2 regions of the Mixta intestinalis genome follow, and region 2 is predicted to be linked to the other one. Evidence: predicted binding sites of a transcription regulator. Region 2 holds the regulator's gene; the other holds the start of a gene.
What was found. Region 2 encodes PurR, which represses purine synthesis genes. Its sites were predicted from a motif close to CANGCAAACGTTTGCNTG; they were not measured.

Region 1 (7,454 bases), 1.9 Mb from region 2:
AAGATGGTTCATCAGGTCGCTGACTGGGGCTATAAGTACATTGAACAGTCGCCGCACCCGCAGATTAACCCCTTCTATAAGCACCCGAAAGCTGGCCGGGAGATCATGACGGAGTATAAAAACGCGCTGAAAGCAACCGGCGTGGAAATTTCCTCCTTTATCGTGGTTTACCGCTGGTCAGGCCCGGATGAGCTACGCCGCCAGGCAGCGGTGAAGAACTGGAAACGCATGATTGAAATTGCGGTGGAAATGGGTGTGCAGGTCATTAACACCGAGCTTTCCGGTAACCCGAACGAGCCGGAGATCTGCGAGGAGATGTTCTACCGTTCAATGGAGGAGCTGCTGCCGATCGTAGAGCGTGAGGGGATTCGCATCGAAATTCAGTCTCATCCCTGGGATTTCTGCGAACTGAATAACGAAACCGCCGATATCGTGAAGTCTTTCCGCAGTGAAAACGTGAAATATGTCTATAGCGTGCCGCACACCTTCTTTTATGACAAAGGCAAAGGCGATGTGAAAAGCATGCTGGAGTACGTGGGCGAGGATCTGTCGCACGTGCTGATCGCCGATACCATGAATCATACCAAACACTGCCGCTATATCGTCAATCCACCGGGCGTAGATGCCGCTGTTCATCAGCATGTCGGCGTTGGAGAAGGGGAAGTGGATTTCACCACCCTGTTTAAGACCCTGCGTGAAATGGATTTTGCTAACCGCACTTACAAAGTGGGTGGCGATGCGATTATTGCCTCGGCGCTGTTTGGCTACCCGGAAAAAATGAAGTATCAGGCGGTAGAGACGCGCGAAATGATCGAACGCGAGCTGCTGGGAAAATAAAAGGGCTGGCTCCGCTGGCTGGAGCCTTTGCGCATGGCGGCGCGCTGCCGCCGTACTGAACAGAGAGTTCACCATGAATAAAGATTACGTGAAGCTGGCGATTGCGCCGATAGGCTGGACCAACGACGATATGCCCGATCTGGGCAAGGAAAACACCTTTCAGCAGACCGTAAGCGAAATGGCGCTGGCGGGCTTCAGCGGGAGTGAAGTAGGCAGCAAGTATCCGCGCGATCCGGCAGTATTGAAGCCAATGCTGGAAATTCGCGGCATCCAGATCTGCAACGCCTGGTTTAGCACTTTCTTCGCCAACGGCGAAAAGGCCAAAACCATCGATGAGTTCGTCAATCATATGAACTTCCTGCATGCTATGGGCGCAAAGGTGATTGGCTGTTCTGAGCAGAGCAAGAGTATTCAGGGCACCTCGCTGGCAATTTTCGATCGGAAACCGATCTTTACCGATGAAGAGTGGCGTTTAACGGCAGAAGGCTATAACGAACTGGCGAAAATTGCGGCGCAGAAAGGTATGCAGGTTTGTCTGCATCATCATATGGGCACCGGCATCCAGACGCCTGCGGAAATTGACCGCTTTATGACCCTGACCAACGATGATGTCTACCTGCTGTACGATACCGGTCACATCTATTATTCAGAGAACAGTCAACAGGCGATGCTGGCGGTGCTGGAAAAATATCTGCCGCGCATCAACCACGTTCATCTGAAAGATGTGCGTGATGAGGTGGTGGCTACCGTGCGTCAGCAAAAACTCTCTTTCCTGGATGGCGTAAAACGCGGCACTTTTACCGTACCTGGCGACGGCGTGATCGATTTTAAACCGGTATTTAAACTGTTGGACGAGGCGGGCTATCGCGGCTGGATGGTGGTTGAAGCTGAACAGGATCCGGCGCTGGCAAATCCCTTTGAATATGCGGTAAAAGCACGCAAATATATTCGTGAAACGGCTGGAATTTAAACCGCTGACCTGACAGAAGAGGGTTCGGCAGGCAGGAATGTCGATTTTTGCGTCTGCTTTTGAGCTAAGACGAGCGCCTTTGTTAAAGGCTGACGCCGCCATGACTGGCGGCGTTATTACTGTCGAAAACGAGGCGCTTATTTCAGCGTAATGCTGTTAATGATGTTCTCAGCGGCGGTTTGTGCCTGCTGTTGGTTATCCGCTGGCAGCGTAATTTGTAGCGTCACCAGTTTTTTTTCTGCCTTAGCCAGCACTACCGAAGACCACGCGGACTGATTATTGGCAGAGATGACCGTATCCAGCTGCTGTGCTGGTTGACCTTTCAGCGTAATTGCCTTGTTAGTCACCACCTGTAGCTGTGGATCGCGGTTGCGCTGCTGCCGTTCCAGGCGCTGAGACAGCACGTCCAGCCCTTCATCCGTATCATCACCTTCAATAACAATAATCGCGCGCTGCCCGCTTTCATCGGCGTAGACATGCATATTGTTCGCCTGGGTGCCAACCTTGCCGCTCTTATCAGACATACCCGCAGGCAGATTAAAGCTGAGCTTGCCATCCATTAAGGTTACCGTCTGCACTGAAGTACTGGCGCTGGTGCCATTATCATCCGCCGCGGCTTTATCGGATTGTTGATCGCAGGCGGCAAGACCGACCACCAGTAAACCTATTCCAAGATATTTCGTAAGTTGACGCATCAGGTTCCCTTTTCTCTATTTGCCTGACCATACAGAACTCAAATACAAACTGAATCAGCGCGTAAAAGCAACCAATCGTAAGTCACGATCTTAGACGCGCTGGCGCATTGTCGCTATTGCCGTTTAGCTGAAATGATAGTCGGGCTGCTGTGAACGCTCTGCCAGACGCTTCAGTGCCGCATTCAGCAGTACGCCGTAAGCAGGCAGGAAGAAAATCATGCAGATCAGAACCTTGAAACTGTAGTCTACCAGCGCGATCTCAACCCAGTGCTGGGCCATAAACGCATCGGGACTCTTATAAAAGGCGATAAAGAAAAAGGCCAGCGTATCGCTGATATTGCCTAAAAACATGGCGCAGCCGGGCGCGATCCACCATTGTGGCAGCTGGCGCAGGCGGTTAAAGACATGCACATCCAGAATCTGACCCAGCGCGTAAGCCATAAAGCTGGCGCAGGCGATGCGTGCGACAAACAGGTTCAGCTGTTGTAACGCCTCAATTCCCTGCCACGCACCGTTATAAAACAGCGCGGAGATGATGTAAGAAATAATCAGCGCGGGCATCATCACCGCCAAAATAATGCGGCGGGCCAGCGGAGCACCAAAAATACGGACGGTGAGATCGGTTGCCAGAAAGATAAACGGAAAGCTAAAAGCGCCCCAGGTGGTATGGAAACCAAACAGAGTAATCGGGAGCTGTACCAGATAGTTGCTGGAGGTGATGATCAGCAGGTGAAACAAAGAGAGCCAGATAAGCGCATGCTTCCGCTGGCGCGGCGTCAAAGCGATCATAATGTACCTTTTTTACGTTGGGGTGAGGGAACCCAGTCTTTATTCAGAGCCTGGCTTAAGCGCTAACGGTTAGCGGGCAGCAAAGCTTTTTGTCACGATAATTGGGGTAAAAGTCTTATCGCGGGCGCATCTTACCGCGTTATCCTCTGTTTGCAACGGTTAGTTTTCACGCAAACGTTAACCTGGCGGGGGGCAGCTTGCGCCATTGACCGTCAGGGGTAAAATAGAGTCCCTGAACCGCTGCCGTTGAGACAATTATGAGCGATCTATTTGCCAATCCCGATCAAACCCTGGATGCGCTGGGCCTGCGCTGTCCTGAGCCGGTGATGATGGTGCGCAAAGCGGTGCGCCACATGCAGGAAGGGGAAACGTTACTGATTATTGCTGACGATCCGGCCACCACGCGCGATATTCCCGGCTTCTGCCGTTTTATGGAGCACACGCTGGTGGCACAGGCGATCGATGAAAAGCCCTACCGCTATCTGCTGCGCAAGGGCGTGGCCTGAGCCTTAAAAGAGCCAGAGCGAGCGGGCAATCATAAAATGCCCGGCAAAATAGCAGGCGGCGACAATTGCATTATCCGCCGTAAAACGCTTGCGGAAGTGGCTGATAAACCAGACCAGATTCGCCAGCGTCAGCAGCGTTGCACCCACAACCAGTGAGAAGCTGTAGTCGGTTGGGCGGAAGTAATAGAGCTCGGCGGCCAGCCAGTTCATAACCAGCGTCATACCGATAAAGGTGCAGACCGGCCAGCGCAACTCCTCCAGCCGCGACCAGATAATCGCTATCCAGACGATGCCAATAATCAGCATGGTTAATGGAATGGGCCAGAAAAAACTCATCGTCATATGGCTGGCGAAATCGATGGTGTAAAGCAGATGGGCCAGGAAGAACGCGCCGAGGGCATACATCATGCGCTGGCGCGGCAGCAGCGTCAGCACATCGCCCGCCATCGTCGCCAGCAGTCCCAGCAGGATGAGATAGTCGCTGGGATTCAGCGTCGGTGCCTGCCAGGCCCACGCCAGCAGCAACAGCAGGGTAACGGGCTTAAACAGCCAGCGTTGCCACTGCGGGCCGCGATAAGTCGCATCGACATACAGCCAGCCGGAAAAAAGTACTGCAAGAAACGACCAAATCATGGAGTTGTCCTTTTTGGAAAAGGGGCGTTGCCAGTATTTGCAGCACAGCCACCGCGTTAACTAACACCGCTATTTTATTAGCAATCCTGCACTGAGTTTAGGTTAGCGGAGGGCAATGTGACAACGGCAGCATGCTGGTTGTATCCTTGGTGCACAGGAAAAGAGCGGAAACGGAGCCTGTTGGCAGAATGAGTAAGCCCCCACTAATTTTTTTAATTGTGTTAGCCATTATTGCTGTGCTGGCCTCACGTCAGTTTATTAAGCAGCGACGCGAGACGGCGCAAAACGACGCGTCGCCGGTGCGCTCGCTGACGGTAGAGGTTAAAGATAAGCGCGACATGCCGGTATCGGATCGGCGTTCACGCCAGCGCGAGGTGATTGCCGGAGAAGAGATGCGCTATGAGGCGCGGTTTCAGCCGCTTAACGGTGCCGCAGAGATCACACTAAAAGTGTCGCCGGCCGCCTGGCAGCAGATGGATAAAGGCGTAAAAGGCGAGCTGAAGGTGCAGGGCACCCGCTTTATCTCTTTTACGCCGCAAAAACCTTAAGGCGTTACTGTTTTGGATAGTGCTTTTTCTGCCAGGCCAGCAGTTCAAAGACGCCGAAGAAAAAGATCTTAATCTGCGTGAGGCGGCTCAGCTTCGCGCTATCCTTCGGCTGCGTCGCCCGTAGCAGTACCAGCTGCAGGCCGTGCATAATCACCATAAAGATCAGCGCAACATCGACAAAATATTTCAGCGGTTTCGGAAAAGGCTGTACCAGATTCAGTAACAGAAAGGCCCATACGAACACCATCATCAAACGCCCCAGATTAAGCCACATCTTTCTGCTCCTGTGCTGTGCCTGTGCGGCGATATAAACGGTATGCCACCTGGCCCGCCACTTTTTCGCGGTGTAGCTGCCAGTTAACCGGTACCGGCGGCGTGCCGTTTTCTACTTCGCTTTCGACATAAATCAGCGCGTCGTCAGCCAGCCAGCCGTTGCTCTCCAGCAGGCGTAGCGTTTCATCCAACAGGCCCTTACGAAAGGGCGGATCGATAAACACTATCTGATAAGCATCGCCCTGCTGCGCCAGCCAGTTCAGAGTGTTGGTCTGAATTACCTGCGCATTGCTGGCTTTCAGGGTTTGCAGATTCCGCATTAACTGCTGCGCAACAGGTTTTTCCAGTTCCAGCATGGTCGCTGATGCGGCGTAGCGCGAGAGCGCCTCAAGGCCGAGCGCACCGCTGCCAGCGAAGCAGTCGAGACAGCGCGCCTGCTGGATTTCAGGTGCCAGCCAGTTAAATAACGTTTCACGAACGCGATCGGTCGTTGGACGTAGTCCGGCACTGTCCGGCACCGGCAGTTTTCGTCCACGCCACTGGCCGCCGATAATGCGGATTTGACCGGCGGCGCTGCGGGGTTTTTTATTCATGCTGCTCACAACTCGTCATAATTTGTTGCGTAGTTTAACGGGCGAAAGCGGTTGAGGAAACGTTAAAAAGGGTGCTGGTGTTGCGCTGGCTGGAAAGTGTTAGACTAATGAATTCTTTATCAGGTTATTTTTTCAGCCCGGCGCGACAGATGCCCGGATGAAAGCCATCGAGGAGTGTAGTCACACAATGGCAAAAGAGAAAAAGCGTGGCTTTTTTTCCTGGCTGGGGTTCGGTCGTGAAGAAACGCCTGCGCAGCCAGAAGAACAAAAAGAGACGTTAACGGAGCAAACGGAAGCCGCTGCGGAAAGCGATGCGTCCACCGCGACGCCGGTATCCGCCGGGCAGCTTGCTGAAGAGATTGTTGCGACAACGGAAGAGGTGGCGCGTCAGGAAGAAGCGCGTTCCACGCCGATTGAAGAAGAAATTCTGCCGGAAGAGAGTGCGCCAGCGGAAGCCGTAGCGCCGGTTGAAGAAGAAATTCTGCCGGAAGAGATTGCGCCAGCGGAAGCCATAGCGCCGGTTGAAGAAGAGAGCGAGTCAGCTAAAGCTGATGAGAAAGATGCGGTTATCGCTGCTGAAGTTGCCGTTGCCGTCGCGCTTTCCGATACGCATCAGCCAGATGCCGTGCTGGAAGAAGAAGCGCCGCTTTCTGATGATGAGCTGACCGCGCTGGCGTTAGCGGAAGAAGCGCCAGAAGAAGCGGTAACGCCAGTCGCTGCGCCCGTTGAGCAGGAACGCCCGACCAAAGAGGGTTTCTTTGCTCGCCTGAAGCGCAGTCTGGTAAAAACGCGCCAGAATCTTGGCTCCGGCTTTGTCAGCCTGTTCCGCGGTAAAAAGATCGACGATGAACTGTTTGAAGAGCTGGAAGAGCAGCTGCTGATTGCCGATGTGGGTGTTGAAACCACACAGCGCATTATCAACAGCCTGACTCAACAGGCGAACCGCAAACAGCTACGTGATGCTGAAGCATTGTATGGCCTGCTGAAAGCGGAAATGGCCAGTATTCTGCATCAGGTTGATGCGCCGCTGGAGGTTGATGGTAAAACGCCGTTTGTCATCCTGATGGTTGGCGTGAACGGCGTCGGGAAAACTACCACCATCGGTAAGCTGGCGCGTCAGTATCAGGCGCAGGGTAAATCGGTCATGCTGGCAGCGGGTGACACCTTCCGTGCCGCCGCGGTTGAGCAGTTGCAGGTATGGGGCGAGCGTAACCATATTCCGGTTGTCGCCCAGCATACCGGTGCCGATTCCGCTTCGGTGATTTTCGATGCGATTCAGGCCGCCAAAGCGCGTGGCGTGGATGTGTTGATCGCTGATACCGCCGGACGTCTGCAAAATAAAGCGCATCTGATGGAAGAGCTGAAGAAAATCGTCCGCGTGATGAAAAAGCTCGATGAGAATGCGCCGCATGAGGTGATGCTGACCATCGATGCCAGCACCGGCCAGAACGCTGTCAGCCAGACTAAACTGTTCCACGAAGCGGTAGGCCTGACCGGGATTACGTTGACTAAGCTGGATGGTACGGCAAAAGGCGGTGTGATCTTCTCAGTGGCGGACCAGTTTAGTATCCCGATTCGCTTTATCGGTGTCGGAGAAGGCATCGATGATT
Region 2 (7,454 bases):
AACGCCGGATCGATATTATGCATGGCGCGAATCATATAACCGGCGTTCCACAGCACGACCATAATCAGTACCGCGACCAGCCCGGCAAGCCAGTAGGCCTGGCGCACCTGATGCGCGATGCGATCGCGCCGCCCGGAGCCGTTAAGCTGGGCAACAACCGGCGTCAGAGCAAGGATCAGACCATGCCCGAAAAGAATGGCGGGTAGCCAGATGGATGTGCCCACTGCGACGGCGGCCATATCCGTGGCGCTAACGGCGCCGGCCATGATGGTATCAACAAAGCCCATGGCCGTTTGCGCCACCTGCGCCAGGATAACGGGAATGGCCAGCGCTAATAATTGACGCGCTTCTGTCAGGTACTTCTGCACGTAAACACCTTTTTATGTTTATAAGAAAGAAACATCCGCCCGACGGGCAAGATCGTAAAGAATAGAAGAATCCATGAGCGGATGAGAAAGGATCATAGCGGTAACCCGTTAGTAAGGAAACCGCATTTTATTTACCCCAGCGCACGCTGTTCACGCTTTTACCCGCCTCGTCAGTGGCGGAGAGTATGGTAATATCAGTAAAAACAGACTGAGGTTAAGCTATGTTTACCGGAATTGTACAGGGCACCGCAGAAGTGGTGGCCATTGAAGAAAAAACCAACTTTCGCACCCATACGATTAAAATGCCACCGGAGCTCCTGCCCGGGCTGGAAACGGGCGCATCGGTAGCGCATAACGGCTGCTGCCTGACCGTTACCGACATCGATGGCGATCGGGTCAGTTTCGATCTGATGAAAGAGACGCTACGTATTACCAACCTGGGCGAATTGCAGACCGGGGATGTGGTAAATATCGAGCGCGCCGCAAAATTCAGCGATGAAATTGGCGGACATCTGATGTCTGGTCATATTATGACCACGGCAGAAGTCTGCAAAATCATTAATGCGGAAAATAACCGTGAAATCTGGTTTAAACCGCAGGACAGCGCGCTGATGAAATATATCCTGCACAAAGGTTTTATCGGTATTGATGGTATCAGCCTGACCGTTGGCGATGTCACCAAAACTAAATTCTGCGTGCACCTGATCCCGGAAACCCTGGCGCGTACCACGCTGGGAACGAAAAAGCTGGGACAGCGGATTAATATTGAGATCGACCCGCATACGCAGGCGGTTGTTGATACGGTAGAGCGCGTGCTGGCGCAGCGAGAAGCCACGCTGGCAGCGAGCGCCGCCGCAGAGAGCGAACAGTAAAAGCCATAAAAAAACAGGCAACCGGGTTGCCTGTTTTTATGCTGACGCTAAACGCAGCGATTAATGCGGTACGCGCAGGCCGCCTTCCACACCGCGACTGAATACCACCTGCCAGAGCTGAATGTCACGTGCGCGGAATGCTCCGGCACAGGCGTTCAGGTAGTAAGTAAACATCCGTTTAAAGCGTTCACCATATTTTTCTTCCAGCTGCGACCACGCCTGTAAAAAGCGCTCATACCATGCCATCAATGTGGTGTCATAATCAGCGCCGAAGTTATGCCAGTCTTCCATAATGAAGTGGGATTCACTGGCCTGGGCGATATGGCGTACTGAAGGCAGGCAGCCGTTAGGGAAGATATATTTATCGATCCAGGGATCGACATTCATATCGGTTTTGATTGCGCCAATAGTATGCAGCAGGAACAGCCCATCAGGCTTAAGATTACGGTCGGCAACCTCAAAATAAGTGGCGTAATTTTTAGGGCCGACGTGTTCAAACATCCCGACAGAAACGATGCGGTCATACTGATCGTTTAAATCGCGGTAATCCTGTAACAGAATGGTGACATCAAGCCCGGCACAACGCTGTTGCGCCAGCTTCTGCTGTTCTGCGGAGATGGTAACGCCATGGACGGAAACACCATAATTGCGTGCGGCGAATTCGGCCAGGCCACCCCAGCCGCAGCCGATATCCAGCAACTTCATGCCCGGTTTGAGCTGAAGCTTTTCGCAAATCATTTTTAGCTTAGCCTGTTGCGCCTCTTCCAGCGTTTTGGCTTCTTTCCAGTAGCCGCAGGAATACTGCATAAAGGGATCAAGCATAAGCGAAAAAAGATCGTTGCCCAGATCGTAGTGCTCTTTGCCAACCATCCACGCACGTTTTTTAGACTGTAAATTGGTCAAACGCGCCGCAGCGATACGCAAAGTATCTTTGATATGATGAGGAAGCTGCTGATCCAGTTTATTTTTCAGCACGCGATGGAAAAACATATCGAGCCGTTCGCATTCCCACCAGCCATCCATGTAGCTCTCGCCCAAGCCGAGGGAGCCTTCCTGTAAAACACGTTTAAAAAAATCAGGGTTCTTTACCTGAATATCCCAGGGGCGCTTGCCGTTGATCTCGATATCGGCCATTTCCAACATTTCATGGGCGATACGATACCAATGGTTTTCCTCCAGGTTCACTTCTTCTATGCACGATGAACTCATAGCTTCTCCATCACCTGTGTGATACGAACCTGAGAAATAGAATAGTCAATTTCTGCAGGGTTGTGAGAAATCTCACGGAAAAACGTATGTCAGATATCCGACGTTATACAGAGGATTGAAACTGACCGAATAGCCAGCGCGACAAACGGCGATAAAAGATTCGTTGCCTGGAAAAAAAACGCAATAGTTATTATAAGTCAAAGCCTGGGAGCGAGTATATGCTCACCCCAGGGAATATACAATGACTAACAGTTAGTGTGCTAATTAATAGGCACAGATAGAAACTTATTCATTCAAATGCTTTCCTGGTTATCAGCCGCTGTTGCTGAAATATCACGTCGGGTAAATTGCAGAATATAGCCCAGCACAACCAGAAAGACGGTAAACAGCATTACCGAGCAGGTGGTCAGCAGCGGCTGGCTAAGCCAGCTGGAAACCGCCAGACTGGCGAAAAAACAGAGCCCCAGTTGCAGACAGTTTTGCAGCGCGGCGGCTTTACCCGTGTCGTGCGGAAAAGGAAGCAGTGCGTTTGCCACTACGACAGGATAGATAGCGCCATTAGCCAGTGCCATTCCACAAAATGGTGCCAGCAGCCCCCACAGCGTAGCGTGCCCGCTCAGCGCCACCATAAACAGAATAATCACGCTGCTCGCAAAGAAGCCCAGCAGGAAAGGAAGCAACGTTTTGCCGCTGCGCCGTTGCAGGGCTGCACGGCAGCCAAAGCCGCCAATCAGAAAAGCGATAGTTTGCGGAATATAGCTCAAACCGATGTCGGCCGGACTTAAACCGAGATCGTGCAGAATAAACGGCGAGCCGGTTAGCCAGGCGAAAAAGCTAGAGGAACAGGCGGCATAAATCAGCACGTTACCGCTAAAGATACGTGAGGCCAGCAGACGGAAAAAGCCGACACGTGGCCGCTCGGCGTGTGGGGTGACGGTTTTTTTGAGCGTCGCGGTAGCGAACAGCAGCGGCAGAGTAATCAGCAGCAGCACCAGGAAAATGATACGCCAGGAGAAATGATTCAGTATCCACGCGCCTAACAGCGGGGCCAGCGCCGGTGACAGTGCCACCAGCGGCATAATCGTTGCAAACACGCGGTTGGCCTGTGCGCCGCGATAGCGGTCAACCACCAGCGCCTGCCAGCTTACCGTCGCGGAGCAGACGCCTACCGCCTGGATAAAACGCAGGGTCAGCATCTGCCAGGTCTCGCTGGCCCACAGCATACCGGCACAGCCCAGCGCGAACAGCGCCAGACCAAACAGCAGAACCGGCTTGCGTCCGAAGCGATCGGAAAGCGGTCCCCACACCAGCTGAGCGCAGGCGAAACCGCCAAGGAATACCGTCAGGCTGGCGCTGATGATGCCCGCTGAAGTATGAAAGCTGTCCTGCATGGCGGTGAAGGCGGGCAGATACATATCAGTGGCGAGGAAGCCAAGCGTGCTGAGCAGCGCCAGGTAGAGCATAAATCCTTTTGAACCAGACATTTTTTTCTCATCATTAGCAGGTAAACAGACGGCGCGAGGTTAAAGGATGTTTTCTTTAATGTGAAACGTTAAAATTTGCCGGATGCTGTCAAATTTTTTGCAGGCAAAATATGTGGTCAGAACATGCGCTTGAAGTTATCGATGCCGTAGCACGTACCGGCAGTTTTTCAGCCGCCGCCAGCGAATTACATCGGGTTCCTTCCGCTATCAGCTATACGGTACGGCAGCTGGAGTCATGGCTGGCAGTACCGCTGTTTGAACGACGCCATCGCGATGTGGTGCTAACGGAAGCGGGCGAGCTTTTTATTCGCGAAGGGCGATCTGTTATCAAAAAAATGCTCGCCACGCGTCGGCAGTGCCAGCAGGTGGCTAACGGCTGGCGCGGGCAGCTCAGTATCGCTGTCGATCGGATCGTTAAGCCGCAGCGTACGCGCCAGCTGGTGCTTGATTTTTACCGACACTTTCCTGATATGGAACTCCTTATTACGACGGAAGTCTTTAACGGCGTCTGGGATGCGCTGGCGGATGGACGCGTGGATGTGGCGATTGGCGCTACCCAGGCCGTTCCGGTTGGCGGACGCTTTGCCTTTCGGGATATGGGCGCGCTGAACTGGCGCTGTGTGGTCAGCGCCGGGCATCCGCTGGCGGAAAAATCAGGTTGCCTGGAGGAGGATGATATTCGCCCCTGGCCTTCGCTGGTACTGGAAGATACCTCGCGTGCCTTACCGCGCCGTACCACCTGGACGCTGGATAATCAGCGGCGGCTGGTGGTGCCCGACTGGGAAAGCGCCTTTGATTGTCTGCGCGCCGGGCTGTGTGTCGGTATGGTGCCCGGTCATTTTGCCGCGCCGCCGTTGGCATCAGGCCTGCTAAAAGAGATCTCGCTGCCCGATCCTTTTCCAGACAGCCACTGCTGCGTCAGCTGGGCAGAACAAAGCGGCTCGCCCGCGCTGCGCTGGCTGCTGGATTATTTAGGGGATACCGAGACGTTAAATCGGGAGTGGTTGCGGGAAGAGCAGGTTGCTCAGGAGAAGGTGCTCTCCTGAGCAGGAACAATTAACGGCGATAGTCGCGGAACGGACCGTCGATAACCGAGCGACGCTCGATCAGCGTAGGATGCACTTCAATGGTGTGCGATACCTCGCGTTTGTTGACGATACGATCTAACAGCATATCGAAGGCGGCCTCGCCCAGCTGCTCTTTTGGCTGATGCACGGTAGTCAGCGCTGGCGTGAAATAGCGGGCGTTGCGTACGTTATCGTAGCCGATGACCGAGATATCCTGCGGTACGCGCAGGCCCATCTCATCTGCTGCGCAAATGGCGCCCATCGCCATAATATCGCCGCCGCAGAATACTGCGGTGGGACGCTGCTTTTGCGCCAGAATCTGCTGCATGGCGCGATAGCCCGATTCCGGTTCGAAGTCGCCCTGTACGATCCATTCATCGCGTACGGTAACGCTGGCTTCGTTCATCGCCTTCATAAACCCGGCCAGTCGTCCGCCGCCGGTGTTGCGCTCCATCTGTCCGGGAATAACGCCGATGTCGCGATGGCCACGCTCGATCAGATAGCGCCCGGCGATATAGCCGCCTTCAAAGGCGTTATCCAGCACGGTATCGGTAAAATCACCGCGTGATTCGCCCCAGTCCATGACTACCATCGGAATGTTGCGGTTCTCCTCAAGCATTTTTAACAGCGCTTCAGGGTATTCAGAGCACATAACCAGCAAACCATCCACGCGCTTTTGCGCCATCATCGACAGGTAAGCCTGCTGTTTTTGCAAATCGTTATGGGCGTTGCCCAAAATCAGGGTATAGCCCTGTGCGAAACAGCGCGTCTCTATGGTCTCAATAATTTCAGCAAAATAGGGCGCTTCGCTGGAGGTCGCCAGCAGGCCAATCGACTTGGTGTGGTTAACTTTCAGGCTGCGCGCTACCGCGCTTGGTGAATAGTGTAGTTCCTTGATTGCTGCCCACACTGCTTCACGGGTATCTTCCGCGACAAAACGGGTCTTATTGATGACGTGTGATACCGTCGTGGTAGAAACGCCGGCACGCTTCGCGACATCTTTGATTGTTGCCATTAAAAAATAACTCCTGCGCCTATCATAACAGGTTGATAAGCCTGATGTTAAACGTTTGCGTCCCCATAGCGTAATTCAGCGTACCTGGCGATTGTCGTTATGCTGGCTGAGGTACGTCTGGCGGGCGGGACGTCTTTATAAAAAGGGACTAACAGCGGCAGTTGACCGCTGTTGCGCAACGCAAAGCGGGGATTCTACCAAGCTGGCGCAAAGAAAACGAGATTTTTACCGACGAGTATGGGAAAATCAATCCCTCATTTTTTTTGTGGTTAATAAGGGAGGGCGGATTGAGCACGGATTTGAAGCTGGCATTATGTACCGCCGCCGCAGCGCTGTCGTTGATTCTTGCGTTCAGCCTCACTGCTGCAACGCATTAGGGAAAAGCCTCAGTAATAAAAAAAGCCTGTCATCAGACAGGCTTTTTTTATTGCGCAACTGCTTAGCGAACGGTTCTGGGCGTCATCACCCGGCGTGCGCCAACATAATGCCGCTGCCAGTAATCATCGCTCAGCTGGCTAATCTGAATATCTTTACCGGTACGCGGTGACTGAATAAAGCGCCCGTTACCGAGATAAACACCAACGTGATCGGCAGCGCCGCGGTTAGTAATGCGGAAAAAGACCAGGTCGCCTTTTTCCAGCGCCCCACGGCTTACCGGAGCAGCATCGCGCAGGTGATACATCTCATTGGCGGTGCGGGGAATCTTAAATTTCAACACGTCTTTATAGGCATACCAGACCAGACCGCTACAGTCGAAGCCGGTATGCGGCGAGGAACCGCCCCAGAGGTAAGGTTTACCCAGCTGATTCATCAGCTTATTCATTGCCGTTTCACGCGCCCGTTGATAACGCTCACGGTGCGCTCTGGTCAATACCAGCGGCCCGTGGGTCGCGTCAGTGAATTCAACTTCATCATGATGCAGTTCACCACGGTGATGTCCATAGCGCAACTTAGCCGTTTTGATACTGCTCATTTTTGCGCTGCCGCTTTTGGCAGCGGTGACAGTAGCCGCGTGGTGACCTACCTTTGTCAGCCTGGCACTGCCGTTTTTCACCGGCTTGCTTTTCTTATTCAGCTTGCTTTTTTCAGCCGTCGTCAGGCGGGATTTTTTGCTGGTGGTTTTTACCGGGCGACGTTTGCGCCGTTCATCTTCACGGGCGCTCTTTTTATCAATTTTATGCTGGCTGGCCTTAACCGGTGCCTGTGGAGAAGCCTGCGCAACGTTAAAAAACAGTTGAGCAAAGGCCAGCATAAAAAGCGCAATCAGTAAACGCATGGCGTAGCTACAATAAAGGCGCGATAAGCGCGCAAAGTTAAACATATTTCTGTCGTAACGACAGACCCCTGAAGGCCAATTCTAATCTAACTTTTTCTGAAAAGGTAAAGCTTTTGCAGTAGATTAAACTTTAATTGCATTAAGATGTAAAAATAAGCGGAAA

Region 1: tusA (sulfurtransferase TusA) is a predicted target of PurR. The motif match lies at 3,459-3,476, and genes of this name have one in related genera.

What each region holds. Positions count from the first base shown of each region.
Region 1 is NZ_CP028271.1:4,080,982-4,088,435, forward strand. Features, by position in the region: gene C7M51_RS18850 (sugar phosphate isomerase/epimerase family protein) at 1-837, shown strand, start outside; gene iolE (myo-inosose-2 dehydratase) at 911-1,807, shown strand; gene C7M51_RS18860 (DcrB family lipoprotein) at 1,945-2,502, opposite strand; gene C7M51_RS18865 (7-cyano-7-deazaguanine/7-aminomethyl-7-deazaguanine transporter) at 2,626-3,291, opposite strand; gene tusA (sulfurtransferase TusA) at 3,549-3,797, shown strand; gene C7M51_RS18875 (lysoplasmalogenase) at 3,801-4,430, opposite strand; gene C7M51_RS18880 (DUF2500 domain-containing protein) at 4,619-4,978, shown strand; gene C7M51_RS18885 (DUF1145 family protein) at 4,983-5,252, opposite strand; gene rsmD (16S rRNA (guanine(966)-N(2))-methyltransferase) at 5,242-5,844, opposite strand; gene ftsY (signal recognition particle-docking protein FtsY) at 6,032-7,454, shown strand, end outside.
Region 2 is NZ_CP028271.1:1,245,336-1,252,789, forward strand. Features, by position in the region: gene mdtK (MdtK family multidrug efflux MATE transporter) at 1-368, opposite strand, end outside; gene C7M51_RS05890 (riboflavin synthase subunit alpha) at 590-1,240, shown strand; gene cfa (cyclopropane fatty acyl phospholipid synthase) at 1,301-2,449, opposite strand; gene punC (purine nucleoside transporter PunC) at 2,743-3,933, opposite strand; gene punR (DNA-binding transcriptional activator PunR) at 4,044-4,979, shown strand; gene purR (HTH-type transcriptional repressor PurR) at 4,990-6,015, opposite strand; gene cydH (cytochrome bd-I oxidase subunit CydH) at 6,315-6,392, shown strand; gene C7M51_RS05920 (C40 family peptidase) at 6,455-7,291, opposite strand.